4 regions of the Rhizobium sp. 05N49 genome follow, and region 2 is predicted to be linked to each of the others. Evidence: predicted binding sites of a transcription regulator. Region 2 holds the regulator's gene; each other region holds the start of a gene.
The links. Region 2 encodes PhoB, which activates phosphate uptake and scavenging genes when phosphate is short. Its sites were predicted from a motif close to TGTCATNNANCTGTCAT; they were not measured.
Positions count from the first base shown of each region.

Region 1: the regulator PhoB is predicted to act here: its motif matches at 6,668-6,684, upstream of AC1DF8_RS09210 (NAD-glutamate dehydrogenase).
Region 3: the regulator PhoB is predicted to act here: its motif matches at 2,961-2,977, upstream of AC1DF8_RS09175 (alkaline phosphatase).
Region 4: the regulator PhoB is predicted to act here: its motif matches at 1,528-1,544, upstream of phnC (phosphonate ABC transporter ATP-binding protein).

Region 1 is NZ_JBFTME010000003.1:403,936-411,729, reverse strand. Features, by position in the region: gene purH (bifunctional phosphoribosylaminoimidazolecarboxamide formyltransferase/IMP cyclohydrolase) at 1-224, shown strand, start outside; gene AC1DF8_RS09215 (MFS transporter) at 267-1,685, opposite strand; gene AC1DF8_RS09210 (NAD-glutamate dehydrogenase) at 1,682-6,460, opposite strand; gene pdxY (pyridoxal kinase PdxY) at 6,737-7,612, shown strand; gene AC1DF8_RS09200 (carbonic anhydrase) at 7,673-7,794, shown strand, end outside.
Region 2 is NZ_JBFTME010000002.1:478,859-486,652, reverse strand. Features, by position in the region: gene AC1DF8_RS06610 (Hsp33 family molecular chaperone) at 1-581, opposite strand, end outside; gene argF (ornithine carbamoyltransferase) at 673-1,590, opposite strand; gene AC1DF8_RS06600 (acetylornithine transaminase) at 1,636-2,835, opposite strand; gene AC1DF8_RS06595 (GcrA family cell cycle regulator) at 3,261-3,791, shown strand; gene AC1DF8_RS06590 (pyrroline-5-carboxylate reductase) at 4,091-4,879, shown strand; gene phoB (phosphate regulon transcriptional regulator PhoB) at 5,013-5,696, opposite strand; gene phoU (phosphate signaling complex protein PhoU) at 5,825-6,538, opposite strand; gene pstB (phosphate ABC transporter ATP-binding protein PstB) at 6,583-7,398, opposite strand; gene pstA (phosphate ABC transporter permease PstA) at 7,413-7,794, opposite strand, start outside.
Region 3 is NZ_JBFTME010000003.1:394,458-402,251, reverse strand. Features, by position in the region: gene AC1DF8_RS09195 (GGDEF domain-containing protein) at 1-547, shown strand, start outside; gene AC1DF8_RS09190 (lytic murein transglycosylase) at 600-1,421, opposite strand; gene AC1DF8_RS09185 (aspartate-semialdehyde dehydrogenase) at 1,591-2,625, opposite strand; gene AC1DF8_RS09180 (hypothetical protein) at 2,737-2,919, opposite strand; gene AC1DF8_RS09175 (alkaline phosphatase) at 3,036-4,784, shown strand; gene AC1DF8_RS09170 (hypothetical protein) at 4,879-5,343, shown strand; gene AC1DF8_RS09165 (ABC transporter ATP-binding protein) at 5,350-6,039, shown strand; gene AC1DF8_RS09160 (ABC transporter permease) at 6,036-7,289, shown strand; gene AC1DF8_RS09155 (MFS transporter) at 7,483-7,794, shown strand, end outside.
Region 4 is NZ_JBFTME010000015.1:84,788-92,581, reverse strand. Features, by position in the region: gene AC1DF8_RS25880 (phosphonate C-P lyase system protein PhnL) at 1-254, shown strand, start outside; gene AC1DF8_RS25875 (alpha-D-ribose 1-methylphosphonate 5-triphosphate diphosphatase) at 241-1,413, shown strand; gene phnC (phosphonate ABC transporter ATP-binding protein) at 1,632-2,453, shown strand; gene phnD (phosphonate ABC transporter substrate-binding protein) at 2,505-3,419, shown strand; gene phnE (phosphonate ABC transporter, permease protein PhnE) at 3,487-4,407, shown strand; gene phnE (phosphonate ABC transporter, permease protein PhnE) at 4,409-5,260, shown strand; gene AC1DF8_RS25850 (PfkB family carbohydrate kinase) at 5,290-6,084, shown strand; gene AC1DF8_RS25845 (S1C family serine protease) at 6,221-7,180, shown strand; gene AC1DF8_RS25840 (haloalkane dehalogenase) at 7,267-7,794, opposite strand, start outside.

The sequences.
Region 1 (7,794 bases), on a different contig from region 2:
AGGCGGCCAAGACGCTCGGACTTGCCGTTCCGATGACGCATGGTTCGGCAGTCGCCTCGGAGGCGTTCCTGCCCTTCGCAGATGGCCTGCTGTCGATGATTGCTGCCGGCGCCACCGCCGTGATCCAGCCGGGCGGCTCGATGCGCGACCAGGAAGTCATCGATGCGGCAAACGAACATAATGTCGCGATGGTCTTTACCGGCATGCGTCACTTCCGCCACTGAGCAGATAACGGACAGATCCCCGGCTTTGCGGCCGGGGAGTTCTCAGGCGCGGTCCGCCGGATAGGGAGTGCGGATCAGCAGCACCAGACCTCCGGCGAGGAACAGGATCAGCGTCGACATGCCGAGATGCGCCGATCCGGTCAAATAGGTCACGATTGAAAACAGGAGCGTCGCCATGAAACTCGTGGCGCGGCCGGATAGAGCATAGATGCCGAAATAACGGCCGGCCTCTTCGAGACTGACGCTGCGCGCCAGATAGGAGCGCGATGACGCCTGCACCGGGCCAAAGGCAAGGCCGATCAACAAGCCATAGAGGATATAGGCCTTTTCCGCCATCGTGCCGAAAAGCCCGCCGCTGTCGGCAGTCGAAAGCGGCATCAGCCCGAAGAAAGTGTAGCCCGGGCCGGTGGAAATAATACCGATCGTGGCCAGCAACAGCATGGTCAGGCTGATGATAACGGTCACCTTGGAACCTATCCCCCTGTCGACTCGTCCGGCGATCAGGCAGCCAAGGATCGCCACGATATTGAGGATGATCCCGTAAATGCCGATCTCGATCGTTGCCCAGCCGAACATGCCCGCCGCAAAGGCGCCACCGAGGATCAGCAAGCCGTTGACGCCATCCTGATAGATCATGCGGGCGATGAGGAAGGTCAGGATACCGCGACGCGTCCTGAGTTCGCCGAGCGTATTGCGCAATTCCTTGAGACCGAAGCGCACCGCAAAGCCGAAAGGCAGGCCTTTGCGGGCATCCGGCGTGAAGAAAAACATCGGCAGGATGAAGATCAGATACCAGACAGCCGAGATCGGGCCGGTGACGCGCGCGTCCTCGCCCGTATGAGGATCGAGACCGAAAAGCGGATCGAGACCCAGAATGGTCTTGCCGCTTTCCGGGCTGCCGGCCAGCAGAGCCACGACGGCGATCAGCACGATCATGCCGCCAAGATAGCCGAGACCCCAGGCGGTGTTGGAAAGCCTGCCAACGTCGTCCTTGCTGACGAGGCGCGGCATCATGGAATCGTTGAAGACGATCGAGAACTCTGCCGAAATCGAGGCGAGGATCATGAAGATGACGGGATAGATGATCGGCGAGCCCGGAGCAGCAAACCAGAGGCAGCAGAGGCTGACGATCTTGATGACCGCGAAGAAGGCGATCCAGGGTTTGCGCGCACCGGACTGGTCGGCGATGGAGCCTAGGATGGGGGACAGGATGGCGATGATAATAGAGGAGATCGTCGCCATGTTGCTCCACATCGTCTGCGCGGCGACCGGATCGGACGTCAGCCGCGAGACGAAGTAGGGGCCAAAAATGAAAGTCGTCACTACGGTGAAGAACGGCTGGGCTGCCCAATCAAAGAGCATCCAGCCCCATATGCCCTTCTCCGTGGCTTTCGGCGGCTGCGTTCCTGTCCAGTCTATGCGATTCAAACGTCCGCTCCTTTTTGGGGCGGACTGTCTCATCTCGCCCGGTCGCGCGCAAGATCGGTGAGGATGCCTGCGGCAACAGTGATGCGGGCGAGGTTCGGATCGGCTCCATCGCTGAGGCTTGCAAGCTCCTCGACGATGCGGTTGATGCGCACCCTGTCCTGCGCATGCCAGGCCTGGACCGGCTGCTTTTCCTTGCCGTGATCGGAAAGCGCGGAGATCACGATATCGCGACGGGCGCTGGCGATCTGGTCGATACTGCGGGCAAGAGCGAGGTTTTCATAGTGGTCGGAGGTGATGATGCGGTTGCCCGCAGCCAGCAGCCGGCCGACACGGAAAGTCTGGGTGACAGCAAAGTAGTTTTCGGCTGCGCGCGGCAGCGCCTCGCCGGTGCGAGCGGCGATCTGCATGATCTCCGGTACCAGAGCGAAGGTGGGCAGAGCCGCGATTTCGGCCGCCAGTTTTTCCGGCAGACCGGCCTGTTGGTATTCCTCCTGGCGCGCGGCGACGTCGGCTGCGGCCTGATCGGCGAAGGAAGGCTTGAGTTTCTTCAGCGTCGCCTGAAGCCGGCTAATGATCTCGGCCATGTCGCCCTTGGTCATGCCGGTCTTTAGCAGCAGGCGCGTCAGCACCGTGAAGCTGTTGCCGATCTCTTCATAGATGCGGTTCTGGATTTGGCCGGAAACCTTGTTGTCCAGGGCATCCGTTTCGGCCCAAAGCCGGTTGAGATCGAAGCCGTCGCGGGCAACGATCGCGGCGCGCACGACTTCCGGAGCAGATGCTGCGGTCGCATCCATCATGCTGACGGCAAAGCCCGGCCCGCCGCGGTTGATCGCCTCGTTTGCGAGCACCGTCGCGACGATTTCCCGCTTCAGCCGGTGGCTGTCGATATCGGATGCGTTGGACTTCTGCATCTTCGCCGGGAAGTAATGGAAGAGCGTGTCGACGAAATAGGGATCGTCAGGCAGTTCGCTGGCGATCAGTGCATCGAAGAGTACGATCTTGGCATAGGAGAGCAGCACGCCGATCTCGGGGCGTGTCAGTGGCCGGCCGGCAGTGTAGCGCTCGGACAGCGAGGCGTCGTCGGGAAGCGTTTCGACCTTGCGGTTCAGCTGTCCCGACGCCTCCAGGACGCTCATGAAGCGGCCGAGTTCAAGGCCGTTTGCCGTTCCCTTGCGGGCTGTCAGCGAGATTGCCAGGGACTGGAGGTAGTTGTTGCGCAGTACGAGCGCAGCCACCTCATCGGTCATGCTGCCGAGAAGCTGGTCACGTTTGGTGCGGCTGAGCCGCTGTTCGTGCATAGCGTTCGCCAGCGCGATCTTGATATTGACCTCGACGTCGGAAGTATTGACGCCGGCCGAGTTGTCGATGGCGTCGGAATTGCTGCGTCCGCCCTTCAGGCCGTAGGCAATTCGGCCTTTCTGCGTGACGCCGAGATTGGCGCCCTCCCCGATCACTTTGGCGCGCACTTCGTCGGCCGTAATGCGGATCGGATCGTTGGCACGATCGCCGACGTCGGTATCGGTCTCGGATGCCGCCTTTACATAAGTCCCGATGCCACCGAACCAGAGCAGGTCGACGGGGCTTTTCAGGATCGCGGTCATGATTTCGAAGGGCGTGGCGACAGCCTTGTCGATGCCGATTGTGGCCACGGCCTCCGGCGTCAGCGTAACCGACTTTGCCGAGCGCGAAATGATAATGGCACCTTTCGAGAGCACGGACTTGTCGAAGTCCTGCCAGCTCGAGCGCGGCAGGTTGAACAGGCGCTGGCGCTCGGCGAGGGTTTTTTCCATATCGGGATCGGGGTCGATGACGATATCGCGGTGATCGAAAGCGGCGACCAGCCGGATCTTCGGCGAGAGCAGCATGCCGTTGCCGAAAACGTCGCCCGACATGTCGCCCACGCCGGCCACCGTAAAGGGGGTCGTCTGGATGTCGATATCCATCTCGCGGAAGTGGCGCTTTACGGTTTCCCAGGCGCCGCGCGCGGTGATGCCCATCTTCTTGTGGTCGTAGCCGGCGGAGCCGCCAGAGGCGAAGGCGTCGTCCAGCCAGAAGCCTGCTTCCTGAGCAAGCGCATTGGCGGTGTCGGAAAAGGTTGCCGTGCCCTTGTCCGCGGCGACGACGAAATAGGGGTCATCGCCATCCAGGCGCACCGTATTGTCAGGCGGGACGATATCGGCGCCGGAGATGTTGTCGGTGATGGAAAGCAGCGTGCGGATATAGGTTTTGTAGGCTTCACGACCTGCGTTGAAGAGCTCTTCGCGGCTGCCACCGACCGGGAGTTTCTTGGGATAGAAACCACCTTTGGCGCCGACGGGCACGATCACGGCGTTCTTGACCTGCTGCGCCTTGACGAGGCCCAGAACTTCGGTGCGGTAGTCCTCGGCGCGGTCCGACCAGCGCAGGCCGCCACGGGCGACGCGGCCGAAGCGCAGATGTACGCCTTCGACCTCGACGCCATAGACGAAGATTTCACGGAAGGGCCTGGGTTCCGGCAAGCCATCCACCAGGTGCGGGTCAAGCTTGAAGGCGAGCATCGCCTTCGGTGTTCCATCGGCATTGCGCTGGAAATAATTGGTGCGCAGCGTTGCATCGACGATATTGACATAGCGGCGCAGGATACGGTCGTCATCCAGGCTCGGCACGTCGGCAAGCTCGGCTTCGATTGCCTGATGCAGTTCGGCGAGTTTCTTGATACGTGCCTTTTCCGATAGCTTTGTGTCGAGCGTGTCGTGGAACAAGCGGAAGATCGAAGCGGCGATCGCAGGATATTTGTCGAGGGTGGTTGCGATATAATCCTGCGAATAGGCGATGCCGGCCTGGCGCAGGTAGCGCGCATAGGCGCGCAGCACATTCACCTCGCGAGCCGAGAGGCCGGCCGACAGGATCAGCCCGTTGAAGCTGTCATTGTCGATCGTGTCGCTGAAGGCTGCGACGAAGGCTTCTTCGAGCGGTGCGCCAAAACGTGCGAGGTCAATGTCCGCACTGCTGCGGGCCTCGAGTTCCATGTCGTGCAGCACGACGATGTTGATCGCGCCGTCGGCGGTCGGAACTTCGATATCGAAGGTCCGTTCGCTCAGGACGTTGAAGCCGAGGTTTTCGAGGAGAGGCACGCGGCGCGACAGCGGCAGCTGCTCTCCGCTATGGAAGATCTTCAGCGACAGGATGCGGCCGCGTTCGTCGTCCTGGCGATAGTAGAATTCGATGCGGATCGGCTCGCCTGCGGCGCATGCGGTGATGTCGGGCAGATCGCCGACCGCTTCATCCGGCGTGAAGGCTTCCTGGAAGGCGTTGCTGACGCCGAGCTTCGGCGCCTTGGGGCCGGCGAGCATCTCGAAACGGCTGTCCCAGCGCGCGGTGATCTGGCGGATCGTCTCCTCGAGCTTGGCCTGATGGATGCGCGGCGTCTTGCCGCCCGAGCGGCCGATGATGAAGTGAACGCGTGCGACACCGCCTTCCGGAAAGGCCGGATAGTAGGCGGAAACGCGGCCATCATAGACAGTCTTCAGATAAGTGCCGATGCGCTCTCGCACGATCGAGTCATATTCCTCTCGCGGCACGAAGACGATGACGGAGACGAAGCGGTCGAAATGGTCGATGCGGGGCAGCACGCGTACGCGCGGGCGATCGGCGAGATCGTTGATCTGCTCGGCGAAGGTCGCAAGCAGCGGGGTATCGATCTGGAAGAGATCATCGCGGGGGTAGGATTCCAGCGTATTGTCGAGCATGCGGCCGGAATGGCTCATCGGGTCGAAGCCGAAATGCTCCTTCACCTTCTCGATCTTGGAGCGCAGCAGCGGAATTTCAGATGCCGAGGAGGTGTAGGCAGTCGAGGTGAAGAGGCCGACAATGCGCAACTCGCCTGTCACATTCCCCTGGGAGTCGAAGCGCTTGACGCCGACATAGTCCATATAGGCGCGGCGATGGACTATGGATTTCACATTGGCCTTGGTGACGATCAGGAAGTCTGGACCGTCGAGGAATGCAAGGATTTCCGGCGTGGTCGTCACGGCGTCCTTGCCGGTGCGCAGAACGAGAACTTCGGGATTGGAGAGAATGCCGAGACCCGTTCCCTTGTCGCGTTCGACATTCGCATCCGGGCCTTTGCCGGAATAAACATAGTCTCGCATACCGAGGAAAGTGAAGTTCTCGTCGCGCAGCCAGGTCAGGAAGGCGATCGCTTCGTCGCGGTCGACCTTCTTGCGGCTGGCGCTATAGTTCGAGAGCTCTGAAATCACCTCATCGACGCGGGCGAGCATCGGCTTCCAATCGGAAACGGCAAGTTCCACTTGCTCGAGCACTGCCTTGATCCGCTTGATCAGGTCGGCGGCCTGAGAGGGGCTGAGCGGCGAAACGTGGAGCTGGATGTGGCTAACGCGCTTAGCCGGGTCGCTCGCTACATCAGCGGAATAGAGTTCCGGGGCCTTGCCGTCCTCCAGGATCAGGATCGGATGAACTGCCATGCAGATGTCGCGATAAGTGCTGGTCACCTCGCCCATGACGGATTCATACAGGAAGGGCTTGTTGTGATCCGTCACCGAAAGGATGGAGACTGCGATGCCATCGGGGGTGACATCGGCGACCGTGTCGATGCTGACACGCGGTGTCTTGCCGCTCCAGGCGGCGATTTCGGCTGCCGAGTGTACGGCGGAAAGCGCAAGCATTTCCGGTGTGTAGAGTTCGAGGTCGTCGCCGCTTGCGCGGCCGAATAGGATTTCGGGATCGAGATGGGGCTCACCGGTCGCGGCTGCGATCTTGCGCGCGCTCTCGATCTGCTTTTCCCGTTTCGGATTGTTTCTGGCGGCCATGGATCATCCCCCCGATTGTTTTGATGTGGGCAAGTTAGCAGAAGGTTCTTCGAAAGAATCTCTAAAAGAGGGCCTCGAAAAGTCGTTTTCGTGCTTTTTTGGCTATGCTTACGAGAGATTTCGAAAGTTTTTGGGTCGTTTCATGCCGACGGACGGTAAAATCACTTTATCCCGCTTTTCCGTCCCGCCGCACATTTCCACGCTCGCATGAAGAATGGTTGACAGCGCCTCGTCAAAAAGATCATCAACGGCGGTCGAAATTCGGAACCGGATGCCATGTCGGAAAACGCAGCGGGCGCAGTCATCGTCATCTCCAGCCATGTCGTGCGTGGGTCGGTCGGAAACCGTGCCGCGGTCTTCGCGCTGGAAACGCTCGGCCATCAGGTCTGGGCGCTACCGACGATCGTGTTGCCCTGGCATCCAGGCCATGGCCGTTCGACACGGCTTACTTTCGCCGAGGCCGATTTCGAGGCCGCGATCGATGATCTCATCCGCGCGCCGTGGATCGGTGAGGTCAAGGCCGTCCTGTCGGGCTATTTCGGAAACGCGGCCCAAGCCCGTTCCGTCGCGAAGCTCGTTGCGTCGTTGCGCGAGAGGAATCCGGAACTGCTCTATGTCTGCGATCCCGTCATGGGCGATCTTGGCGGCCTCTACGTGCCGGAAGCCACAGCCGAGGCGATCCGTGATCACCTGATACCACTTGCTTCGCTCGCCACGCCCAACCGATACGAACTTGCCTGGCTGTCGGGCGCCGCCCTTGACGACAACAACGCGGTCATGGAGGCCGCCCTTTCGCTCGGTCCCTCGCGCATGCTGGTCACATCGGCGGTGCCGATGATGGCGGGCGGCACGGGCAATCTTTATCTCTCCGGTAAGCATGCTCTGCTTGCAGAACATCGTGTCGTCGAGAACCCGCCCAACGGTCTCGGAGATCTGCTGGCCGCTCTGTTCCTCTCTCGTCTGCTCTCGGGGATGGAGGATGAGAGGGCGCTGCAGTTGGCGACCGCCAGCGTGTTCGAAGTGCTGGCGCGCGCCGTCAAGCGCGGCAGTAACGAACTGATGCTGGCAAGCGATGCCTCCAGCCTCTTGACGCCCATGGCGATGGTGCAGATGCGTCATCTCTTCCATCCTGCGCAACGGCGGAAAAAATAGGGCTGATGCTTTTGCAGCGCAGCAGTTGATCTTGGCTCGCGCGCGCGCTAATCCAAGAGCATGACGAGATTTCCCAACTCCCTCCTGGACGGTTATCGCAACTTCATGAGTGGGCGCTATGCCGATGCCCGCGACAGGTATCGGCAACTTGCGGAAAATGGGCAAAGTCCGACAACGCTCAT
Region 2 (7,794 bases):
CGCCAGCGGTGACGCGGCTTGCCGTTCTCGTCGCGGTCGAAGAGTTCGGCAGCGGCAAGGCGCACACGTGTCGGGATCTGTTCCGACTGGCGGAAATAGACACCGGCTATGTCTTCCAGCGAGGTACCGTCAAGCGCGACGATGCCCTGATAGGGCTGGCTGAACTTGCCCTGGTCGATGGTGAAGGCGAGCACGCCCTTGCCGAGCAGCTGTTCCGGCTCCGTTTCGCCTGCTGCAATCGCCTTGTCGAGCAAGGCCTGATCGAAGCGGGCGTAGGCCCGGACATTTTCCGGCGTGGAGAAATCGGCGACCAGTAGATCGACGGGACCGTCGCTTTTGGTCTGGACCGTGAATTTGCCCTCGAACTTCAGCGAGGTGCCGAGCAGCACGGTGAGCACCACCACTTCCGCCAGAAGGCGGGCGACGGGCATGGGATAGTGATGGCGCTCGAGGATCGAATCCAGCATCGGGCCGAGCTGGACGGCGCGACCGCGCACATCCAGCCCTTCCACCTGGAAGGGGACGACATGATCATCGCCGGCGAAATCGAACTCGCCGAGGGCGGCGGCAGCTTCTGCCATGGCTTTCACTCCTGTTCTGTCAGAGCAGCCGGCTAGCGCACCGGCTGCTTGCGCAGCCGCGAGTTTTGGACTCGCGACATCCGATTATGGTTCAGATCGCGCCCAGGCACCAAGCAAGAATCGACTTCTGCGCATGAAGACGGTTTTCCGCCTCATCGAAGACCACGGACTGCGGGCCATCGATCACCTCATCCGTCACCTCCTCGCCGCGGTGGGCGGGAAGGCAATGCATGAACAATGCATCTTTGCCGGCCTGCGCCATCAAATGCGCATTGACCTGATAAGGCTGGAAGACATTGTGACCACGGGCCCGATGTTCCTGATTCATGGAGACCCAGGTATCGGTCACCACACAATCGACGCCGGCGACCGCACGGTCAGCATCATGGTAAAGCATGATTTCGGCGCCCTCATTGCGGGCCCAGTTCAGATAGTGATCCTTCGGCTCGGAACCAAGGGGTACCGCCATGTTCATGCGGTAGCCGAAACGGGCAGCCCCTTCCACGAGGGAATGCAGCACGTTGTTGCCGTCGCCGGTCCAGGCGATCGTCTTGCCCTTGATCGGGCCGCGATGCTCTTCGAAGGTCATGATATCAGCCATGATCTGGCAGGGATGGGTGTCATCGGTCAGGGCGTTGATAACGGGCACCGTGGCATGCTCGGCTAGCTCCAGCATCCGGCTGTGCTCGGTCGTACGGATCATGATGGCATCGACATAGCGCGACAGGACCTTGGCCGTGTCGCCGATGGTCTCGGCGCGGCCGAGCTGCATTTCAGTACCCGACAGGAACAGCGTCTCGCCGCCGAGCTGGCGCATGCCGACGTCGAAGGAGACGCGGGTGCGGGTCGACGGTTTCTCGAAGATCATGGCCAGCATCTTGCCGGCGAGCGGCTTGTCGGCGGAACCGGCCTTGAATGCCTGCTTTCGCACCTTGGCATCGTCCATGATGGTTCTGAGGTCGGAAGCGGTGACTGCGGAGAGATCGAGAAAGTGTTTGGGGGAAGCCATTGTTCGTTACCTGCTACGCCCGCCAGCGGGCGGGGCAATGTCCTATCAAGCGGTCTTCTTGACCTTGGCGGCACGGATGCTTTCGGCAGCGCGTTCGAGACGGGAAAGCCCCTCGCGCGCCTCCTCGGCGGTTACGACCAGCGGCGGCAGCAGGCGGATGACATTGTCGCCCGCCGGGATCGCCAGAAGGTGTGCTGCGCGAATTTCCTTCAGCAGTTCCGCCGAGGGGATGGCAGCCTTGACGCCGAGCAGCAGACCTTCGCCCCTGATATCTTCGATCACATCAGGATAACGATCCTTGAGCGAGGCAAGGCCCTGACGGAAGACCAGGGTGACATCGCGCACGTGCTGCAGGAAGCCCTCGGCAAGGATGACATCGAGAACCGCGTTGCCGACGGCCATGGCCAGCGGATTGCCGCCATAGGTGGAACCATGCGTGCCGGCCTTCATGCCGGAGGCTGCTTCTGCGGTCGCGAGGCAGGCGCCGAGCGGGAAGCCGCCGCCGATGCCCTTCGCAACAGCCATGATATCGGGCGTGACACCCGACCATTCATGGGCGAAGAGCTTGCCGGTGCGGCCGACGCCGGTCTGAACTTCATCGAGAATGAGGAGCAGACCATGCTCATCGCAGAGCTGGCGGAGCGCCTTCATGAATTCAGGCGTCACCGGGCGCACGCCACCTTCACCCTGCACGGGTTCGATGAGGATGCCGGCCGTCTTGTCGGTAATCGCGGCACGTACCGCCTCGACATCGCCGAAAGGAACCTGGTCGAAACCGGGGGTCTTGGGGCCGAAACCTTCGAGATATTTTTCCTGGCCGCCGGCTGCGATCGTCGCCAGCGTGCGGCCGTGGAAGGCGCCTTCGAAGGTGATGATATGGAAACGTTCCGGATGACCCTTGGAGAACTGGTAGCGGCGCGCCGTCTTGATGGCGCATTCGAGCGCCTCGGCGCCGGAATTGGTGAAGAACACCTTGTCGGCGAAGGTGGCCCCGGTCAGGCGGTTGGCAAGCTTCTCCTGGCCGGGGATCTCATAGACGTTGGAGAGGTGCCAGACCTTGTCAGCCTGATCCCTGAGAGCAGCCACGACATGCGGATTGCCGTGTCCGACAGAGGTGACGGCAACGCCCGCGCCAAAATCCAGATATCGCTCGCCGGTTTCGGTGATCAGCCAGACGCCTTCACCTCGCTCGAACCGCAGCGGGGCACGAGAATAGGTATCATAAAGCGGCGAGGCTTCAGCCATGGCGCGATCTCCTTCAATCAGGCTCTGAGGCAACGGACTCCGGCTAAGAAAACCAGGTCCGAAAAATTAAAAATGCCGCCTTTCGGCGGCCTGAAGCACTATTTACTTTTCGCACTGCAATGTCAACAAAACTGAGGATTTAGCGCATGCGTCAAGCCTGCAATCCGCATTACAGGTCTATCAACAGCTAATGTTGCAGAAATGACTCTCCCGGGAAGCAAGTTGGGGAAAACTACGAATTCGGATTCATCGGATTCCTGCGACTCTTGTCACAGAGTCAGGCTCACACTAGGTTAAAGTTCAATTACTAGACTGCATGCGGCGGAACTAGTCACCAAAATTGATCAGGCGTTTCTTGCTTCGGAGGCTTCCGAGGCAACGGTGAGGGATTCTGCCATCACCAACGCGAAAGGTGGAGACAGGGCATGAACTGGACAGACGAGCGTGTCGAAAAGCTCAAGAAGCTTTGGTCGGAGGGACTGAGTGCCAGCCAGATCGCTGCGCAACTTGGCGGAGTAAGTAGAAACGCTGTTATCGGCAAGGTTCACCGGCTCAGTCTTCCCGGCCGCGCCAAGGCCGGCGGAACCGCAACCACGGCGCGTGCGCCCAAGCGCAACACCTCTGCGCCCCGCGCCCCGAACTATGCATCTCGCATCGCCACCCGCACCGTGACGCGCCAGCAGGGCGCAACGATGCTGAAGGAAGAGATCGAGATCGAAACGGTCGAGGAAATGGAATACGTGCCGGCCAAAAACGTGGTCGTGCCTATTTCGCGCCGCCTCGGCCTGACGGAACTGACGGAGCGCACCTGCAAGTGGCCGGTCGGCGATCCGCTGAAGGACGATTTCTACTTCTGCGGCTGCGACTCCCCGGATTCATCGCCCTATTGCAACTACCACCAGCGTCTCGCCTATCAGCCGGTGAGCGAACGCCGCAAGGCTGTCCGGGTCGCCTAATCCGCGATCTTCCAACAGACGCGATGTATCATCACCCCTCCTCGCCTTGCGCGGAGGGGTGATTTTTTAGCCGGCACAGGAACGGCGGAAAACGGTTCCTGACCACGATCTGCGGAAGGCCGATCTCTGCCTGCATCCACCTGCCTGACAATACGAACTTATGTGGCCAAGACCATCGATGCGTTTCAGCCCCAGGGCTGGCATGGACCGGTGGGTCATAGCGCTGTAGCGCGATATTCTGATACAGATGCGGTATTCTGGTCGAGTAGCACGGCGCACATAGTCGCTTGGGGGTGCCAATGGAGATCGATCCAAAGCGGATGACAATGGGGTTCGTCGGGGCGGGCACGATTACCGAGGCTGTCGTCACCGGATTGGGCAAGACAGCGTTTCGCGACGCACCCATCGCGCTGTCACCTCGTAACGCAGGCGTCGCCTCCCGGCTCGCGGCGGCAAACGGGAATGTGTCTATCGCTGTGGGCAACCAGGATGTTCTCGACCGCTCCGATCTCGTATTTTTGGCAGTGAGGCCGCAAATTGCCGAGGAGGTCATCCGCTCGCTTCGATTTCGGCCGGGCCACCATGTCATCAGCTTTGTCGCGGCTACGCCAATGGATCAACTGCTGGCGTGGATCGATCGGCCGGTTCGCCTGAGCCTGGCAATTCCACTTCCGTTCGTCGCCGATCTCCAGGGGGCGACTGCGATCTACCCGCCCGACGAGGTCTCCCACACCCTCTTTTCGGCGCTCGGAACGGCGATCCAGGTTGAAGACAAGCAGGAGTTCGAACTTCTCGCGGTGGCGAGCTGCCTGATGGCCAGCTATTTCGGCATCCTGGACGCGACGTCGACCTGGCTGCAGAGCAAGGGGCTCTCGGGAACGGCTGGCGACGCCTACCTCCGTCAATTGTTTTCCGGCCTCGCCCATGCTGCCCGTTCAAAACCTGTCGCGAGTTTCGATGAACTCATCGGCGAGCATTCGACCAAGGGCGGATTGAACGAACAGGTGCTCGAAGACTTTCGTGCGTTTGGCGGCACTGCGGCTCTGCAAAAGGCTCTTGATCGAATTCTTGTGCGCATCCGTCTGTAAAAAGCAGATCCTTTCGAGGTTCGCTTTCGGCGCCTGGTGTCGGCTTTCGTAAGGAGCTAGGGGTGCCAGATAGACAAACGGGCCGCCCGGCAAGCGAGCGACCCGTCTGGACCTCCGATCACTCGGATTAAGCTTAAGCTTCCATGGAATATCCCGCGCCGCGCACGGTGCGGATGACATCCTGCATGTTGGAGAAATTCAGCGCCTTGCGCAGGCGGCCGACATGGACGTCGACGGTGCGCTCGTCCACGTAAATATCATGGCCCCAGACGCCGTCGAGAAGCTGCGAGCGGGAGAAGACGCGGCCCGGCGAGGACATCAGGAATTCCAGCAGGCGGAATTCGGTCGGGCCGAGGCGGACTTCGCGGCTCTTGCGATGGACGCGGTGCGTTTCGCGATCGAGCTCGATATCACCACATTTCAGAACGGTGGAGAGCACCTCGGGACGGGCGCGTCGGAGCATCGCCTTGACGCGGGCGACGAGTTCCGGCGTGGAGAAGGGCTTGACGACATAGTCGTCCGCGCCGGTCGAAAGACCGCGAACGCGCTCGCTCTCTTCACCGCGCGCCGTCAGCATGATGATCGGCAGGCGCTCGGTTTCCGGCCGCATGCGCAGCCGGCGGCAGAGCTCGATGCCGGAAACGCCCGGCAGCATCCAGTCAAGGATGAGCAGGTCCGGCGTGCGCTCCTGAAGCCGGATTTCGGCTTCGTCGCCACGAAGGATCGTATCCACCTCGAAACCTTCGGCTTCGAGGTTGTAGCGGAGAAGCACGCTCAGCGCCTCTTCATCTTCAACAACTGCAACTCTTGGGATCATGCGTGTCAGTCTCCTAATGCATGATCCTTAAACCGGGGGTGATTTAAGCAAGGGACCATGCAAGACTCGGAATTGGCTGCGACCCTTGCGCGCCCCGACGGGGCGCGCACGCAATCGGCAGGTCCGGATTACTCCGTGACCGCACCAACGGTATTGGAGCTGTCGTCCTTCGGACGCTCGCCCTCCGGCTGGGCGCCGGTTGCCATGTAGTAGATCGTCTCGGCGATGTTGGTCGCGTGGTCGCCGATGCGCTCGATGTTCTTGGCGCAGAAGAGAAGATGCGTGCAGCTCGTGATGTTGCGCGGATCTTCCATCATGTAGGTGAGGAGTTCGCGGAACAGCGAGGTGTACATCGCGTCGATCTCGTCGTCGCGCTCGCGGATGGACTTGGCCTTGTCGGCCGAGCGATTGGTGTAGACGTCGAGCACTTCCTTAAGCTGGACCAGCGCCAGTTCGGAGAGATGCTCGAGACCGCGGGCGAGCTTGCGCGGAACGCCGGTGCTCTGCACCGCGATGACGCGCTTTGCCGTGTTCTTGCCGAGATCGCCGACGCGCTCGAGGTCGGCGGCGATGCGGATCGAACCCATGATCTCGCGAAGGTCGGAGGCCATCGGCTGGCGGCGGGCGATCGTGACGATCGCCTTGTCGTTGATCTCGCGTTCAGCGTGATCGAGGATCACGTCGTCGGAAATGACCTTCTGAGCGAGTGCGGTGTCACCGTTGACCAGCGCGCGAATTGCGTCGGCGCCCATCTGTTCGGCAAGACCACCCATCTCGGAAATGCGCCGGGACAGGAACTTCAGATCGTCGTCATAGGCGGAAAAAATATGTGTCGATGCCATGGGGCTTTGTCCTCGAAAATCGGGAAGGCTTCACATTGCCAAAATCAGCCGAACCGGCCCATGATATAGTCCTGGGTGCGCGGATCGTCCGGATTGGTGAACATCTTGTCAGTATCGTTTTCCTCGACCAGGTTGCCGAGGTGGAACATGGCCGTACGCTGTGATACGCGCGCGGCCTGCTGCATGGAATGCGTCACAATGACGATCGTGTAGTTTTCACGCAGCTCGTGGATCAGCTCTTCGACCTTTGCAGTCGCGATCGGGTCGAGCGCCGAGCAGGGCTCGTCCATCAGGATGACTTCCGGGCTGACGGCGACAGCGCGTGCGATGCACAGACGCTGCTGCTGACCACCGGAAAGGCCGGTACCGGATTCATGCACGCGGTCCTTGACCTCGTTCCAGAGGCCGGCGCGCTGCAGGCTGGTCTCGACGATCTGGTCGAGGTCGGCCTTGGACTTTGCCAGACCGTGAATGCGCGGGCCGTAGGAGACGTTTTCATAGATCGTCTTCGGGAACGGGTTCGGCTTCTGGAACACCATGCCGACGCGGGCGCGGAGTTCGACGACGTCGATATCGGGATCGTAGATATCATCCGTGTCGAGCGTGATCTTGCCGGTCACGCGGCAGCCGTCGATCGTGTCGTTCATGCGGTTCAGCGAACGCAGGAAGGTGGACTTGCCGCAGCCCGAGGGGCCGATCAGCGCGGTCACGGTGTTTTCGCGGATGTTCAGATTGACATCGAAAAGCGCACGCTTCTCGCCGTAATAAACGGAGACATCCTGACCGATCATCTTATACGGAACGTTGCTCATTTTCTGGTCCAGCGCCTTCTCGACTGCGGCTTCCGTCAACATGTTCATGATCTTTACTCCGTTTACCAGCGGCGCTCAAAGCGACGACGCAAGAGGATAGCTCCGATGTTCATGACGATCAGGAACAGGAGCAGGACGATGATGGCACCCGAGGTTCTTTCCACGAATGCGCGCTCGGCTTCGTTGGCCCACATGTAGACCTGAACCGGAAGTGCCGTGGAGGGATCGAGCGGAGTGGCCGGCGCCTGGGCGACGAAGGCGACCATGCCGATCAGGAGCAGCGGCGCAGTTTCGCCGAGTGCGTGGGCAAGGCCGATGATCGTGCCGGTCAGGATGCCGGGCATTGCAAGCGGCAGCACATGGTGGAACACCATCTGCATCTTCGAGGCGCCAAGGCCGAGGGCTGCCGAGCGGATCGACGGCGGTACGGCGCGCAGCGCCGCA
Region 3 (7,794 bases), on a different contig from region 2:
GACAGGCCTTTATAACCGGCGCGGTTTTGAGGCTGCTGCTCTAGCGCTTCTGATGCAGGCTGGTTCACGTTGGATTTCCGTCGTGCTGTTCGATCTCGATCACTTCAAGAAAATCAACGACGTGCATGGCCATGACGCGGGTGATGTCGTGCTGAAGCATGTGGCCGGCGTCGCAAGGGAAAGCTTCCGCTCCTTCGATCTATTGGTGCGCCATGGCGGCGAAGAGTTCATGGCGCTGCTCCCGGACTCGACACCCGAGGATGCGGCCATCGTCGCGGAACGTGTCCGGTTGGCGATCGAAGCTGCCGACATCGAACTGCCCGGCGGCGAGCGCCTGCGGGTTACGGCAAGCTTCGGCTGCGCGGGGCGCACAAATGCCGTAAGCAATCGCAATTTCGATGATCTGATAAAGCGCGCCGACCTGGCGCTCTATGCGGCCAAGGCCTCGGGACGCAATTGCGTTGTTGCCGGGCCGATTGTTCCTTCCACGGCACCGCAGGAAGAGCGGCGCAAGGCTGCCGGCGGGAGCCACGATATCCGCATATGAAAAACGCCGCATTCGCATGCGGCGTTCCTGACATTTCCTATCGAACGTCTCTTCAGTTGCCGTCGATCTGCTGGCCGATATAGGCGATTGCCTGCTGATAGACCGTTGCGGCATTCCATCCCTCGATGGCGACGAAGTTTGGCTCGCCCGGCTGGTAGCCTGCGCCGGCGCGCCAGCCGTGACCCTTGAGGAAATTGGCAGTCGAAGCCAGTGCATCAGCGCGAGAGCCGACCATGTCGACGCGTCCGTCGCCGTCGCCATCAGCGCCGTAACGCACCACGTTGCGCGGCAGGAATTGCGTCTGGCCGATTTCGCCATGGGCAGCGCCTCGGGCTTGCGGGCTCAGATAACCCTCCGAAACGAGCTGCAGGGCTGCATAAAGCTGGTCGGTGAAATATTCCGAACGGCGGCAGTCATAGGCGAGGGTCGAGACTGCGGACATCGTATGCTGGTTGCCCATATAGCTGCCGAAGCCGGTTTCCATGCCCCAGATGGCAATCAATGGGCCGGCCGGAACGCCGAAACGGCGCTCGATCGAAGCGAAGAGAGCCTGGTTAGCGGCCTTCATCGACCGTCCGCGAGAGATAACGGCGGCACCGCCGCGCTTCTTCATGAAAGCATCGAAGGATAGCTTGAAGCTCTTCTGGCCGCGGTCGGCCGAAATCGTCGGCTTGTTGTAGCTGACATTGGCGAAGGCGCGGCTCAAGACGGACTGGCTCACACCATTGGCTGCCGCCGTCTGTTTGAAATCGGCGACCCAGGCCTCGAAACCGGCACTGGTGTTACCGCACTGGGCACCCTGCGCGAACGCCGGTACCGCATGGAGGACGCCCATTGCCGCGGCGGTCGCCAGAATCAATTTTGTCATGCGCATTGAGAAACCCCGCTCTCGATCTGCATAGCTTTCAGGCCAGGCAAGAGAATGCCAGTCACCGGCGATTTTGTCACGGTCGCCCTTTAGCGAACGCTTATACGGCGGTATTTGCCCGAAAAAGCCCCGCTCGTCGAGCAGGGCTTTAGCATATTATGGTTTACAAATGGTATCAGGCTGCCTGCTTGCGCGGCTTGACGAGGCCACGATTGATGAGCAGCTCGGCAATCTGGATGGCGTTGAGAGCCGCACCCTTGCGCAGGTTGTCGGAGACGACCCACAGGTTGAGGCCGTTCTCGACGGTCGCATCTTCGCGGATGCGCGAGATGTAGGTCGCGTCCTCGCCGGCAGATTCATACGGCGTGATGTAGCCGCCGTCCTCATGCTTGTCGATGACGAGGCAGCCCGGCGCTTCGCGCAGGATATCGCGGGCCTGATCTGCGGTGATCTCGTTTTCGAATTCGATGTTGACCGATTCCGAATGACCGATGAAGACGGGAACGCGCACCGCAGTGCAGGTCACCTTGATCTTCGGATCGAGCATCTTCTTCGTTTCAGCCAGAACCTTCCATTCTTCCTTCGTGTAGCCGTCTTCCATGAAGACGTCGATGTGCGGAATGACGTTGAAGGCTATGCGCTTGGTGAACTTCTTGTTCTCGATCGGATCGGCAACGAAGACGGCACGCGTCTGGTTGAAGAGCTCGTCCATGCCTTCCTTGCCGGCGCCGGAGACCGACTGATAGGTCGAGACGACGACACGCTTGATCTTGGCGAAGTCATGCAGCGGCTTCAGCGCGACGACGAGCTGGGCGGTCGAGCAGTTCGGATTGGCAATGATGTTGCGCTTCGTGAAGAGCGAGATCGCGTCCGGATTTACTTCCGGAACGATCAGCGGCACGTCGGCGTCGTAGCGCCAGGCCGAGGAATTGTCGATGACGACGCAGCCCTGCTGGCCGATCTTCGGGGAGACGCGCTTGGAAACCTCGCCGCCGGCCGACATCAGGCAGATATCGGTGTCAGAGAAATCGTAATTCTCCAGATTGGAGACCTTCAGCGTCCGGTCGCCATAGGAAACCTCGAGGCCCTGGGAGCGGGAGGAGGCGAGTGCTACGACTTCATCGGCTGGGAAACCGCGCTCGGAGAGAATGTTGAGCATTTCCCGCCCGACATTTCCGGTGGCTCCGGCAACTGCAACTTTGAAACCCATTTCTCAAGCTCTCTTTCTCTTCTCTCCTCTTGTCCGGTGAGGGGGAAGCGCGACATCATCGCGACTTCCTGTCCCCGGCCGGGCCGGGGAGAGAGCGGCAGGCCAGAGACGTCAGACGGTTTTCGTCGTCGTTTTGGCCTTGGTTTTGGAAGAAACCGGAACGGAAAAATCCAGCCCGGCACTTCCTGCCAGGTTATTGCGCTCAGCGATGGCATGCTCGTGGCGAACCATGGATATTCCTTTTCCGTCGTTGCTCTTAAAACGTTTTCCACAGGAGTCAAGGTTTTTGCGTATGTGGCGAGCGGAGGAGAGGGGGTTGCCATGCTGCGGCGTTTTGTCATCCCTCTGTCATTGCCGAGGGGTATCCCCGACCCGTTGTGATGACTGCAACGAAAAACGGGGGTTTTTCCATGCGTATGCTTCTCGCCGCTTTTGCGGCCACCACGATTCTGGCCGGTGCTGCTCAAGCAGCTTCGATCTATCCGCTTGATCGTGCTACGATTCTGGCCGGTTCACCGTTCGACTTCAAGGTCGAGCTTTCCAAGCAGGTCAAGCCGGAAGACGTGAAGATCACGGTCAATGGCCAGGATTACAAGACTGTCCTCGGGGGCGAGGCACAGTTCGTCGAGCTGGAAAAGGGCAAGGAAGACAAGGCTCTCGGTTCAGCTCTCCTGCTGCGCGGCCTGAAGATTGCCGCTCCGGGCACCTACAAGGTTGAAGTCGCCGCCGGCGACGAAAAGAAGGCGGTGACCTGGGAGGTTTTCGGCACTTCCGCACAGCCGAAAGCCAAGAACATCATTTTCTTCCTCGGTGATGGTCTTTCCGTTGCTCACCGCACCGCCGCTCGTATCATGTCCAAGGGCATGACTGAAGGCAAGGCGAACGGCCGCCTGAACATGGACGATCTCGATCATATGGCCTTTATCGGCACGTCCGCCACCGATTCGGTTACCACCGACAGCGCCAATACGATGTCGGCCTACATGACCGGCCATAAGGGCGCCATCAACTCGCTCGGCGTCTATGCCGACAGGACACTCGACACGCTGGACGACCCGCGCGTCGAAACTTTCGGCGAAGCCCTGCGTCGCCAGACCTCGAAGTCGATCGGCGTCGTCACGACCTCGGAACTTCAGGACGCGACGCCGGCCGCCGTCGTTTCCCATACGCGTCGCCGCGACGACAAAGCCGAAATCACCGGCATGCTCTTCGACGTGAAGCCGGATGTCATCCTCGGTGGCGGCTCGGCCTACTTCCTGCCGCAGGCGACTGCCGGCTCGAAGCGCAAGGACGACAAGGACTACGTCAAGATGTTCCAGGACGCCGGCTATAAGCTCGCGATCGACAAGACGGAACTCGCCGCTGCTGCCAGCACTAACGAAGGCAAGATCCTCGGCCTGTTCCACACTGGCAACATGGATACGACGCTTGACCGCGAATTCCTGAAGAAGGGCACTGTCGGCAAATTCCCGGCCCAGCCCGGCCTTGTTGAAATGACCAAGGTCGCGCTCGACAAGCTCTCGAAGAATCCCGAAGGCTTCTTCCTGATGGTCGAAGCTGCCAACATCGACAAGATGTCACATCCTCTCGATGGCGAGCGCGCTGCCATCGATACGATCGAATTTGACAAGGCCGTCGGTCTGGCGAAGGAATTCGCCGCCAGCAATCCCGACACGCTGATCGTCGTCACCGGTGACCATACGCACGGCATCACGATCGTCGGCACGATCGACGATACGATTGAAGGTACGGAGATGCGAGAGAAGGTCGCTGGCCGCAGCTTCACCAACTATGTCGATGCCAACAATGACGGCTATCCCGACAGCGTTGACGTCTCCAAACGTCTCGCCCTGTTCGTCAGTAACTATCCCGACCACTACGAAACTTTCCGCCCGAAGCTGGATAACCCATACACTCCGGCCATCCAGAACGAGAAGAAGGATTACGTCGCCAACGAAGCCTACAAGGATGTTCCTGGCGCCGTCTTCGTTCCGGGTAACCTGCCGAAGAGTGCGGCCACCGGCGCCCATACCGTCGATGACGTTGTCCTGCAGTCGACCGGCCCCGGATCGGAGGGCTTCAAGGGCTATATGGAACAGAGCGACGTCTACCGCGTTCTCGCCGACGCTTTTGCGCTCGGCGCCAAGCAGACGAACTAAGCACCTGTGTCCCAGGCCGCTTGCCGGCCTGGGACTTTTCATCGATCCTCATCCCGGTCGCTATGCGGCCGGGTATCCGTTTCTGGAGACCGCTATGGAAAGGCTCGCTTTGCTGAATCTCAGCCGCCGTCGCCTCATGGGCGTCATGGCCGCGGTTCCCTTCGCCGTCGCCCGGCCTGTGATTGCCGATGATTCCTTGATCAGCTTCGATGAACTCTACGGAAAATTTGGTGTGCTTGGTCTCGAATTTTCCGACAAGGTAAAGCGCCTTGCTGGCAAGGAAATCAGTATCAAGGGCTTCATGGCGCCGCCGTTAAAGGCTGAGGCGCAATTCTTCGTACTTACGGAGATACCGATGTCACTCTGCCCCTTCTGCTCTTCCGACGCAGACTGGCCGGACAATATCGTCGTCGTTTATCTCGGCGAGAAGCAGACCTTCGTACAGCCGAGCCAGACTATCGAAGTGCGTGGCACGCTCGAGTTCGGGTCGTGGAAGGACCCGGAAACCGGCTTTGTAAGCCTGCTGCGTATCCGCCAGGCCGAATATTCCAGCGTCTGAGCATCGATGCTAGCTCTTGAAATCGAACAATTGGCCATGACGTTTCCTGGCCTTTCGGCACCTGCGCTCGCCGTCGATCATCTGTCGATCGCTGCGGGCAGCCGTGTCGTGGTTACCGGCGCCTCGGGATCCGGCAAAAGTACCTTCGTCAATATCGTCACCGGACTGGAGAGGGTTTGCGAGGGCCGTGTCCGCTGGAACGGTGAGAATATTGCTGCGCTCTCCGAAAGTCGCCGTGACCGCTTTCGGGCTGCCAATATCGGGTTGGTCATGCAGGAATTTCACCTTTTCCCCGGTCTGTCCGCTGTCGAAAATGTGCTGTTGCCTGCGCGTCTCGCGCGTGCCGCGACGTCGACGATAATCGAGCGCGCCCACGATCTCCTCCACACTGTCGGTCTTGAGCGCGCCGCACAGAGGATCGAAACCATGTCGCGTGGCGAAATGCAGCGTGTGGCGATTGCCCGGGCGCTGCTGCGCAAACCCGGTGTCATCGTCGCCGACGAACCGACCGCGAGCCTCGATGCCGAAAGCGGCGATGCCGTCGGTGATCTGCTGCTCGATCTTGCCATGGCTGAAGGCAGTACCCTGATCGTCGTGTCGCACGATCCCCGCCTCGCCACTCGTTTCGACCGACGCCTGACGTTTCGTTCCGGCCGCATTATCGACGATTCCGCGATCAAGGGAGCGGCCGCATGATCCGCTTCATCCTTGCCGATCTGCGCCGTTTATGGGCCGGCTCTCTCGTTGTCGTGCTGCTCGTGGCGCTTGCGACCGCGCTCGGCGTTTCCGTCATCCTGCAGGAAAGGGCTCTTCGTCTCGGCAGTGCGCGGGCGGCTGACAAGTTCGATCTCGTCATCGGCGCGGGCGGCAGCGAGACCCAGCTCGTGCTCTCGTCCGTTTTCCTGCAGCCGTCCGCGCTGCCGCTAATGTCCGGCGACGTCCTGGCAAAACTTTCTGCCGATCCGCGCGTCGAATGGGCTGCCCCCGTTGGTTTCGGCGATTCCTTCTCAGGCTATCCGATCATCGGCACGACGACAGCGTTGACGGAAACGATTTCCGGCGGCTTTTCCGAAGGTCAAGGTTTCGCCAGCGAGGGCGAGGCTGTCATCGGCTCGAGCGTTAGCCTGGCTATCGGCAGCGAGATCAAACCGATGCACGGCACGATCGAAACCGGCGGCCATACGCATACGGAACTTGCCTATCGCGTAATCGGGCGCCTACGACCGACAGGCACAGCATGGGACCGGGCCATTCTCGTTCCGATCCAAGCCGTCTGGCATATTCATGGGCTGGAAGCGGGCGAAGAGCACGACCATGACCACGCCGCCGCGGAAGGCGCTCATGAGGAAGCCGACCATCATGCGGAGGCTGAAACCCATGCCGGCCTGAACGAGAACTGGACTGGGGAAACACCCGGTCTTCCGGCCATCCTCGTCAAGCCGAAGACGATTGCCGATGCCTACAAACTGCGGCAGGACTATCGTAATGGCACGACGATTGCCGTCTTTCCCGGCGAAGTCTTGACCAATCTTTATGCGACGCTCGGTGATGCCAAGCAGATTCTTGTTGCCGTTGCCTCTGGTGCGCAGGTGCTGGTCGCAGCCTCGCTGATCCTTGTGACTGTCATCCATATCGGCCAGCGCCGCAGGCAGATCGGTGCGCTGCGTGCCTTCGGTGCTCCCCGCAGTGCCATATTCGGTATTGTCTGGCTGGAGTTCTTTATTCTTGTTGCCGCTGGGGTCGGGCTTGGTTTTACACTCGGCTACGGTGCCGCGCTCATTCTTTCCGGCTTCTTCTCGCAAAGCAGTGGCGTCAACCTGCCCGTCGGCTTCGCCCGTGAAGACGGAGCGCTTGCTATAATGCTTCTTGCCTTCGCCACTGTCCTCGCCGCCTTGCCGGCGGTGCTCGCCTATCGGCAGTCTCCGGCCCAGGCTTTGCGGGGGTGAGCATTGCGGCGGGCCTGTTCCGCCATGCTGTGACCATCCATGCACAAAAATTAGACTAAAGTCATAATCCCAAAGCATCCCTCTTTCTGACTCGTCTTTTCTGTCAAACTCTCGTCAGGCGTGTCGTGGCCAGGGGTATGCTTCGAGGAGAGTAGGCCGCGACCGTTGCTCATCACTCTGTGGAGGACAGACAATGGCAAATGTCGCAAGCGTCGACGGTGCGAAAGCCGGTCCGATGACGGGCGAGGAGAAGAAGGTCATCTTCGCCTCGTCGCTCGGCACGGTTTTCGAATGGTATGATTTCTATCTATATGGTTCGCTCGCCACCTATATCGGCGCGACCTATTTTACCCAGTATCCGGAAGCAACGCGCAACATCTTCACGCTGCTCGCTTTCGCTGCGGGTTTCCTGGTGCGCCCATTCGGCGCGCTGGTCTTCGGCCGTCTCGGCGACCTCGTCGGCCGCAAATACACCTTCCTGATGACCATTCTCATCATGGGCTTC
Region 4 (7,794 bases), on a different contig from region 2:
GCGAGCAGCAGAAGGTCAACCTGGCTCGCGCGCTCATCCTCCCGCAACGACTTCTCTTTCTCGACGAGCCAACCGCCTCGCTCGACAAGAATGCGCGTCGCGCACTCGTTGCCCGCCTCGCCGAGCTGAAAGCCGCTGGCGTCGCAATGATCGGCGTCTTTCACCACCCCGACGATGTCGCGGATCTCATCGACCGCGAAATCAGCCTTCAAACACGACAGATCCAGGATGGAGCAGAAGATGTGGCTGAGTGATTTCGAAATCGTGCTGCGCGATAGGGTCATACCGCGCGGCGCAGTCAGGATCGAAGACGGTATCATCGCAGAGATCAGCGAAGAACCAGTGGCCGCAGCCGATATTTCCGGCGACGGCAGGCTTCTGCTTCCCGGCTTCATCGATATGCATGGCGACATGATCGAGCGCGAAATCGAGCCGCGCCCGAATGTGCGCTTTCCCCTGGAACTCGGCATTTTCGAACTCGACAAGAAGCTCGCCGGCAATGGTATCACCACAGCCTATGCCGCGCTTTCCTTCCACGCCAACAGCAGCTACGGCCACATCCGCTCGGAAGAACATTCGCGCTCGATCATCCAGACCTTGGTCGAACTTAGGAAGAACGATCTCCTGATCGATCACAGGGTTCATGCGCGCTTCGAAATCACCTTCACCCATGCCCGCGCCGTCATTGAAGATCTGCTGCGCGCCGGCGCCCTCGATCTCGTCTCGCTGATGGATCACACGCCGGGCCAGGGCCAATACCGCGATMTCGAACGTCACATCGAAACGATTGCGCGCAACAACAAGATCACCCTCGAACAGGCTGCCCAGCGTGTTCAGCAACGCATGGAAAACCGCGCCCAGAACGGCGATGCGGTCGACAATCTGCAGGGGATCGCCGCCACGGCGCGCGACCATGGCGTCATCATCGCCTCCCACGATGACGACAGTATCGAAAAGGTGGCTATCGTCGAGGGACTGGGCGCGCGCATCAGCGAGTTTCCGGTGACGATGGCAGCCGCGCAGGAAGCGCGCAAGTTCGGGCTGGCAACCGCAATGGGCGCGCCGAATGCTCTTCGCGGCCTTTCCTACTCCGGCAATCTCTCGGCCCGCGAAGCCTATGAACGCGGCATTCTTGATATTCTTGCCAGCGATTATCACCCCTCGGCCATGCTGCCGGCGGTAATCGCACTGGCAGAGGCCGGAGCCGGCGGACTGCCCGCTTCCGTTGCCCTCGTCAGCGCCAATCCGGCCCGTGCACTCGGCCTCGAGGATCGCGGCGCGATCGAGACCGGGCTGCGTGCCGATCTGGTGATCGCCGAACGCGGCCGCCTGCCGCGTGTGCGCGCCACCTTCTCCAAAGGCAGGCAGGTCTATTCCGACGGAATTGTTTTGCGATTCCAACAGGCTGCCTGATAAGGCCGCCGCCTCCGACAGCGGATAGCTTCATTTCTCACAAAATACATCCGGAAATTCCGGATGTATTGCTTGATAAAATCCGCATAAATACTCGTAATTATTGGATAATTACTTAATAAAACCGTCACACTGAAATGCTATATTTAGTTTCATAGGTTGAAATTAAATATAATTCAGTTTCGTCTTTGACGTTTCTGGCAAGCGGAGACCTTCCGGTGCTTGAACTTCATTCCCTCAAGAAGAAATTCGGTCAAACACAGGCGGTCGACGATGTAAATCTGTCGATCGATGCCGGACAGATGGTCGGCATTATCGGGCGCAGCGGCGCCGGGAAATCGACATTGCTCCGGCTGATCAATCGTCTGCTCGACCCGACATCCGGTACGATCATGTTCGAGGGCAAGGATATCACCAAGCTGCGCGGCCGCGAGTTGCGTCTGTGGCGCGCATCCTGCGCGATGGTGTTCCAGCAGTTCAATCTGGTCGAGCGCATGGATGTGCTGACCAACGTGCTGATTGGCCGCGTTGCCCAACACGGCTTCCTCTCATCGATGCTGCGCCYCTTCACGGATGAAGAAAAGGAAATGGCGATCAGTGCGCTCGACCGGCTCGATCTTGTGCCGCAGGCGCTGCAGCGAGCCGGCACCTTGTCCGGCGGACAACAGCAGCGTGTCGCCATCGCCAAGGCGTTGGTCCAGAAGCCGAAGATCATGCTTGCCGACGAGCCGATCGCGTCGCTCGATCCGGCCAATGCGACACGTGTCATGGAGGCGCTGCGCAAGATCAACCGAGAGGACGGCATTACCGTTCTCGTCAATCTTCATACGCTCGATACGGCCCGGAACTATTGCGAACGCATCATCGCCATGCGGGCCGGACGGGTGCGCTTCGACGGCGCACCAGCGGACCTGACCCAGGAACGAGTCCGCGAAATCTACGGCACCGACGATTTCGATGCAGAGATCGACGAGGCAGTGACGTCCACCTCATTCAACACAGGTCGAACCGCGAAGGAAAAGGTCTACCAGGCGGTGTGAGTTTCGCCCGTGGCCCCAAGGCCGCGGCTTTTTTGCAACAGGAGAGTTGGAATGAAAAACGTCCTCATGCTTGCGGCCGTAACGGCTGCGCTCGCCCTTTCCAGCCAGGCCCATGCTGAAGGTTGGAAAGACAAGTACAAGACGATCCGCCTCGGCGTTCTCTCGGGCGAGAACGAAAAGGACCGCATCGCACGCCGCGTGGGCTTCCAGCAGTATCTGGAAAAGGAACTCGGCGTGAAGGTCGAAATCTTCACCGCCGGCAATTATGACGGTGTCATCCAGGCGCTCGCTTCCGATCAGATCGAATTTGCGTTCCTCGGCTCCTCGGCCTATGCCGCCGCCTATACCGAAACGAACGGCGGCGTTGAACCGCTGCTCGCCGGTCAGGAACAGGACGGCTCGACCGGCTACTATTCGGTCATCACCGTTCGCTGCGATTCCGGCTATAAATCCGTCGAGGACCTCAAGGGCAAGGTTCTCGCCTTCGCCGATCCGGATTCGACCTCAGGCTATGCCGTTCCCTACTACAACCTCGTCAAGCAGGGCTATGATCCGAAGACCTTCTTCTCGGCAATCCCCTTCTCCGGCGCCCACGAAACCGGCGTCATGGCCGTCGCCAATAAGCAGTTCGATGCGGCCGCAACCTATGTCAACAACGACATCAGCGGCATCCCGCAGCGTATGGAATCGAAGGGTATGATCCCGAAGGGCGAGATCTGCCGCATCTGGCAGTCGCCGGAGATTACCAACGGTCCCTTCACCACCCGCACCAACCTGCCAGCCGACATGATCGCTGACGTCAAGGCTGTGGTGAAGGCCACGCCGGAAAAGGCGCCTGAGGCTTTCAAGGAAATGAGCGGCGGCGATAACTCCACCTCGAAGGGTTACGTCGATGTCGACCACCAGCGCTACCAGTGGATCGTCGACATGCGCGACTGGCTGAAGAAGCAGCGTCGCAACGGCTGATATCCGCCATCCACGCCAAGCAACGGGAGCGCCGCGCCCTCCGGCGCTTCCACGACCGGGATCAGACATGACGATCGCATCCGCTTCCATCACCATCCGCCGGTTCGAGGCCGACTACCGTCGCATCCGCAGCCGCGCCAAAACCGTCCAGCTTGTTTCGGCGACGCTTTTTGCCGCCGCCGTCTTGCTGACGGCCTGGACGGGCGGCTTTTTCGACATGACCGAGGTCAACCTCCCCTCGGGCGAGCGCATCACCACCTGGAAACTGTGGGCCTCCCTGCCCCGTCTCGGCGAATATCTCTACAAGACGCTGCCGCACCTTCGCATCGAGACGCTCGGCGCCGATCTTGCCGAATGGTTCTGGCGCTGGCCGGTCTGGCTGGAACTGCTTGGGGAAACGATCCTGATCGCCTATGTGGCGACGTTTTTCGGAGTCGTCGGAGCCTTTATCCTGAGTTTCCCGGCGGCCCGCAACCTCAGCCCCAATGGCTTTCTGCTGATCGCTTCACGTCGTTATCTGGAGGTCATCCGCACCGTTCCCGATATCGTCTGGGCACTGATCTACGTCTTCTGCTTCGGCGTCGGGCCGCTTGCAGGCGTACTGGCAATCGCCACGCATGCGACGGGCTCGCTCGGCAAGCTCTATTCTGAAGTGAACGAGAATATCGACATGCGGCCGCTAGAGAACGTCAAGGCTTCCGGCGGCACCTGGTTCCAGCAGATGCGTTATGGCGTTGTGCCGCAGGTGATCCCGAACATCATCAGTTACACGCTGCTGCGTTTCGAGATCAATGTGCGCTCCTCCTCGATCATCGGCTATGTCGGTGCCGGCGGTCTCGGCCAGGAAATCCGCACCGCCATGTCGCTTCAGGAATATACCGATCTCTCGGCGCTATTCGTCATCATCCTTCTCACCGTCGTCGTCATCGATTTCCTGAGCGAGAAGCTGCGTCACCGCATCATCGGTATCGAAAGCCGGAGCATCTGACATGATCGACATTTCTTCTTCCGGAGTGCGACAGCGGGTGCCAGATGCATTCACGGTGCCGCCGCGCGTGCGGCTTATGCGTTATGCAGGCGCTGCCGCCTTGGTCCTGCCCTTGCTTGCAGGCCTCTATCTCTTCGACTTTTCGCCAGCCCGCATCCTGAACGGCCTGACGCGGCTCGGCACGATCTTCTCGTTCATGTTCCCGCCCTACGTCTGGACGACCTGGCAGGAATGGAGCGACGTTCTGGTTGGCCTCGGCCAGACGATTTCGATGGCGTTCCTCGGAACGCTGCTCGGCGCGCTCGCCGCTTTTCCGCTCGCCTTTCTCGGCGCGAAGAACATCATGCCGCTCGGCTGGGTGCGGCTATCGACCCGCCGCGGCTTCGATGCATTGCGCGCCGTCGAACAGATCGTGCTCGCGCTGATCTTCATCCGCGCCTTCGGCCTCGGCCCGCTTCCCGGTGTCTTCGCGATCGCCGTTTCGGAAATCGGCACTTTCGCCAAGCTCTTTTCAGAAGCGATCGAAAATACCTCGCGCAAACCTGTCGACGGTGTTCTGGCATCGGGCGGCGGGCCGCTGCAAACCATCCGCCTTGCCATCATGCCTCAGGCGATGCCGGTCATCCTGTCGATCATGCTCTATAATTTCGAATCCAACACCCGCTCCGGCACCATTCTCGGCATTGTCGGCGCCGGGGGAATCGGCTTCCTGCTGGCGGACCGCATTGCCGCCTATCGCTGGCCGGAGGCCTGGACGATCATCTTCCTGATCGTCGCCGTCGTATATGCTATCGATCTCTCCTCCGCATGGCTGCGCGGCAAGATCATCGGCAAGAACGACAGCGCCCGGTAAGGCCGGAATATCGCGACGAGGGAGTTGGAATGGCAAGGATAATGGTGGTCGGCAATGCCAATGTCGACCGGATCTGGCGGCTCGACCGGCCGCTCGTGCCGGGTGGGAGGCTCTCTTGCCAGTCGATCGAGGAGCGTTACGGCGGCGGCGGCTTCCATACCGGCCTGGCCCTGCTCGATCTCGGCCATGAGGTGGTTCTGGTCACCAGCCTTAGCGATGACGATAGAGGACGCAGCTATCTGAAGGATCTCGGAAAGCGCGGTTTCAACACCGATTTCATCGATGTTGTACCCGGGGAGACAGCACCCGTCGATATCCTCGTCGATCCCAACGGCGAGCGCACCATCATCGCGCCGGCGGGCCGGCGGCGACCGGGCATAGATAACTTACCGCCGATCGATGCGTCGCTTGTCTATCTCAATGCACGGGTAATGAGCCCGGCTGCCCTCAGGCAATTGGAAGATTTCGACGTGGTGGTTTCGCAATATCCGCTCTCGGCCGAACGCCGGCCCGCGAATGTTTTGATCGCCTCGCGCTCGGACGTGAAGGGAACAGCGCAAACGGCCTGGCAGGCAGCTTCGGAAATCGCCGCGCCGCGACTTGAAACTCTCGTGCTGACGAGTGGCATGCAACCAATCGAGATCGTCAGTCAACGAAGTTCGATCATCATCGAGGTGCCGCCAGCGCCTCCTGCACGCGACACGACAGGAGCGGGCGATTATTTTGCCGGTGGCTACATCGATGCCATGGTCAGAGGCCTTGATGCCGGCGCGGCAGCGCTGGCCGCCTGCGGGGTCGCGGCCTCTTACCTTGCCGCGTCCTGAAATCGCGGCTCTTGAAAGACGGGCACATCAATCTCACCTGATATCTCCATTGTTCACCTGTCGAACGACAGCCCTTTGCCATCAGCAGTCGCTGCCGGTCCTCAACATCGACGCCTCACGCGTCGGAGGAGATTTCATGGGATTCATTGATCGTGACATTCAGCCGTCGTCAGACGCCGGGCTGCTGGATGCCTATTCCGAAACGGTGTCGAATACCGTCGACATGGTCGGTCCGGCGGTCAGCCGTATCGAGCGCATTGGCGGACGAGCAGGGCATGGTTCCGGCTTTGCCATCTCGCCCGACGGTCTCATCGTTACCAACAATCACGTCGTCGGCGATGCGAAAGCTGTCACCATCAAGACACCTGACGGTACAGTCGTCGAGGGCCGGGTGCTTGGCCGGGATGAAGATACCGACCTTGCATTGATCCGGGCCAACGACTGGTCCGGCGCCTGGGCGCAGCTTGCCGACTCGAAGAAACTGAAGCGCGGGCATATTGCTGTCGCCATCGGCAATCCGCTTGGCTTCGAATGGACCGTCACTGCCGGCGTCGTTTCTGCCCTCGGACGCTCGATGCGCGCCGCGAGCGGTCGCCTGATGGAAGATATCATCCAGACGGATGCGGCGCTTAACCCCGGCAATTCCGGCGGTCCGCTGGTCTCTTCGTCTGGTGAGGTCATCGGCGTCAATACCGCAGTGATACAGGGCGCACAGAGCATCGCTTTTGCAGTCGCCTCGAACACCGCCAAACATGTCGTGTCCGAAATCCTGCGTTTCGGCGAGGTCCGCCGCGGATATATCGGTATCGCCGCCGATACGGTTGATCTGCATCGGCGCATTGCGCTTGAAGCCGGCCTTCCGCAACGGACAACGGTCCGCCTGCGCCGCGTCGAAGATGGTGGCCCTGCCGCGATAGCTGGCCTTCGTGAAGGCGACTATCTGCTTGCAATCGCCGGCCATCCGGTATCGGGGATAGATGATGTCGTCCGGCTGCTGGATGGGTCGACGATCGACGCCGATGTAGAAGTGTTGATTTTCTCCATTGCGGGGCGGATCGAACAACGCACCGTTCGGCCGGCTAAAAGAGCACATTAGGCAACTGTTTAGCCGATATAGCTAAAGAAGAGAACGAAGCCGGAGATCGTGCTTCGTTCTCCAATCGCTGCAGGCTATGGCAGTCCTCAGGCGACGAGGCTTTCGGCCTCGATTTCGGCGACAAACTGGGCAACGGTCTCGCCGATGATTTCTGGGTGGTCCTCCTGTAGATAGTGCAGGCCAGACCCCAGCTTCACCAGCCGGCAATTGTGCAGACGTCTCGCAAGATCCTCGGCAACCGCCAACGGAATGAGCGCACCCGGATCTCCAGCAAAGAGGAGCTTCGGATAGGTCGATGCCGCCAAAGCCTCATGTGCTTTTTTCATGCTTGCATAGACATCCGCCGGCTCACCGGCAATCGGCAGTTCATTCGGAAATCGCCAGGTTGGCCGACGCGAGGCCGGTGTGGGGAACGGCGCTCGATAGACGGCCATCTCCTCCTCGCTGAGTTGGCGGGAGGTTGCGCCGGGAAGCACGCCTTCAACGAAGATATTTTCCCTCAGGATGAGTTCTTCGCCCTCTCCCGGCGTGCGAAACTTGCGAAATATCTCACGCTCGGCACTGTTCTGCAGGAATTCGTCCCAGGTCGGTATCGGCCGGATGAACTCCATGAA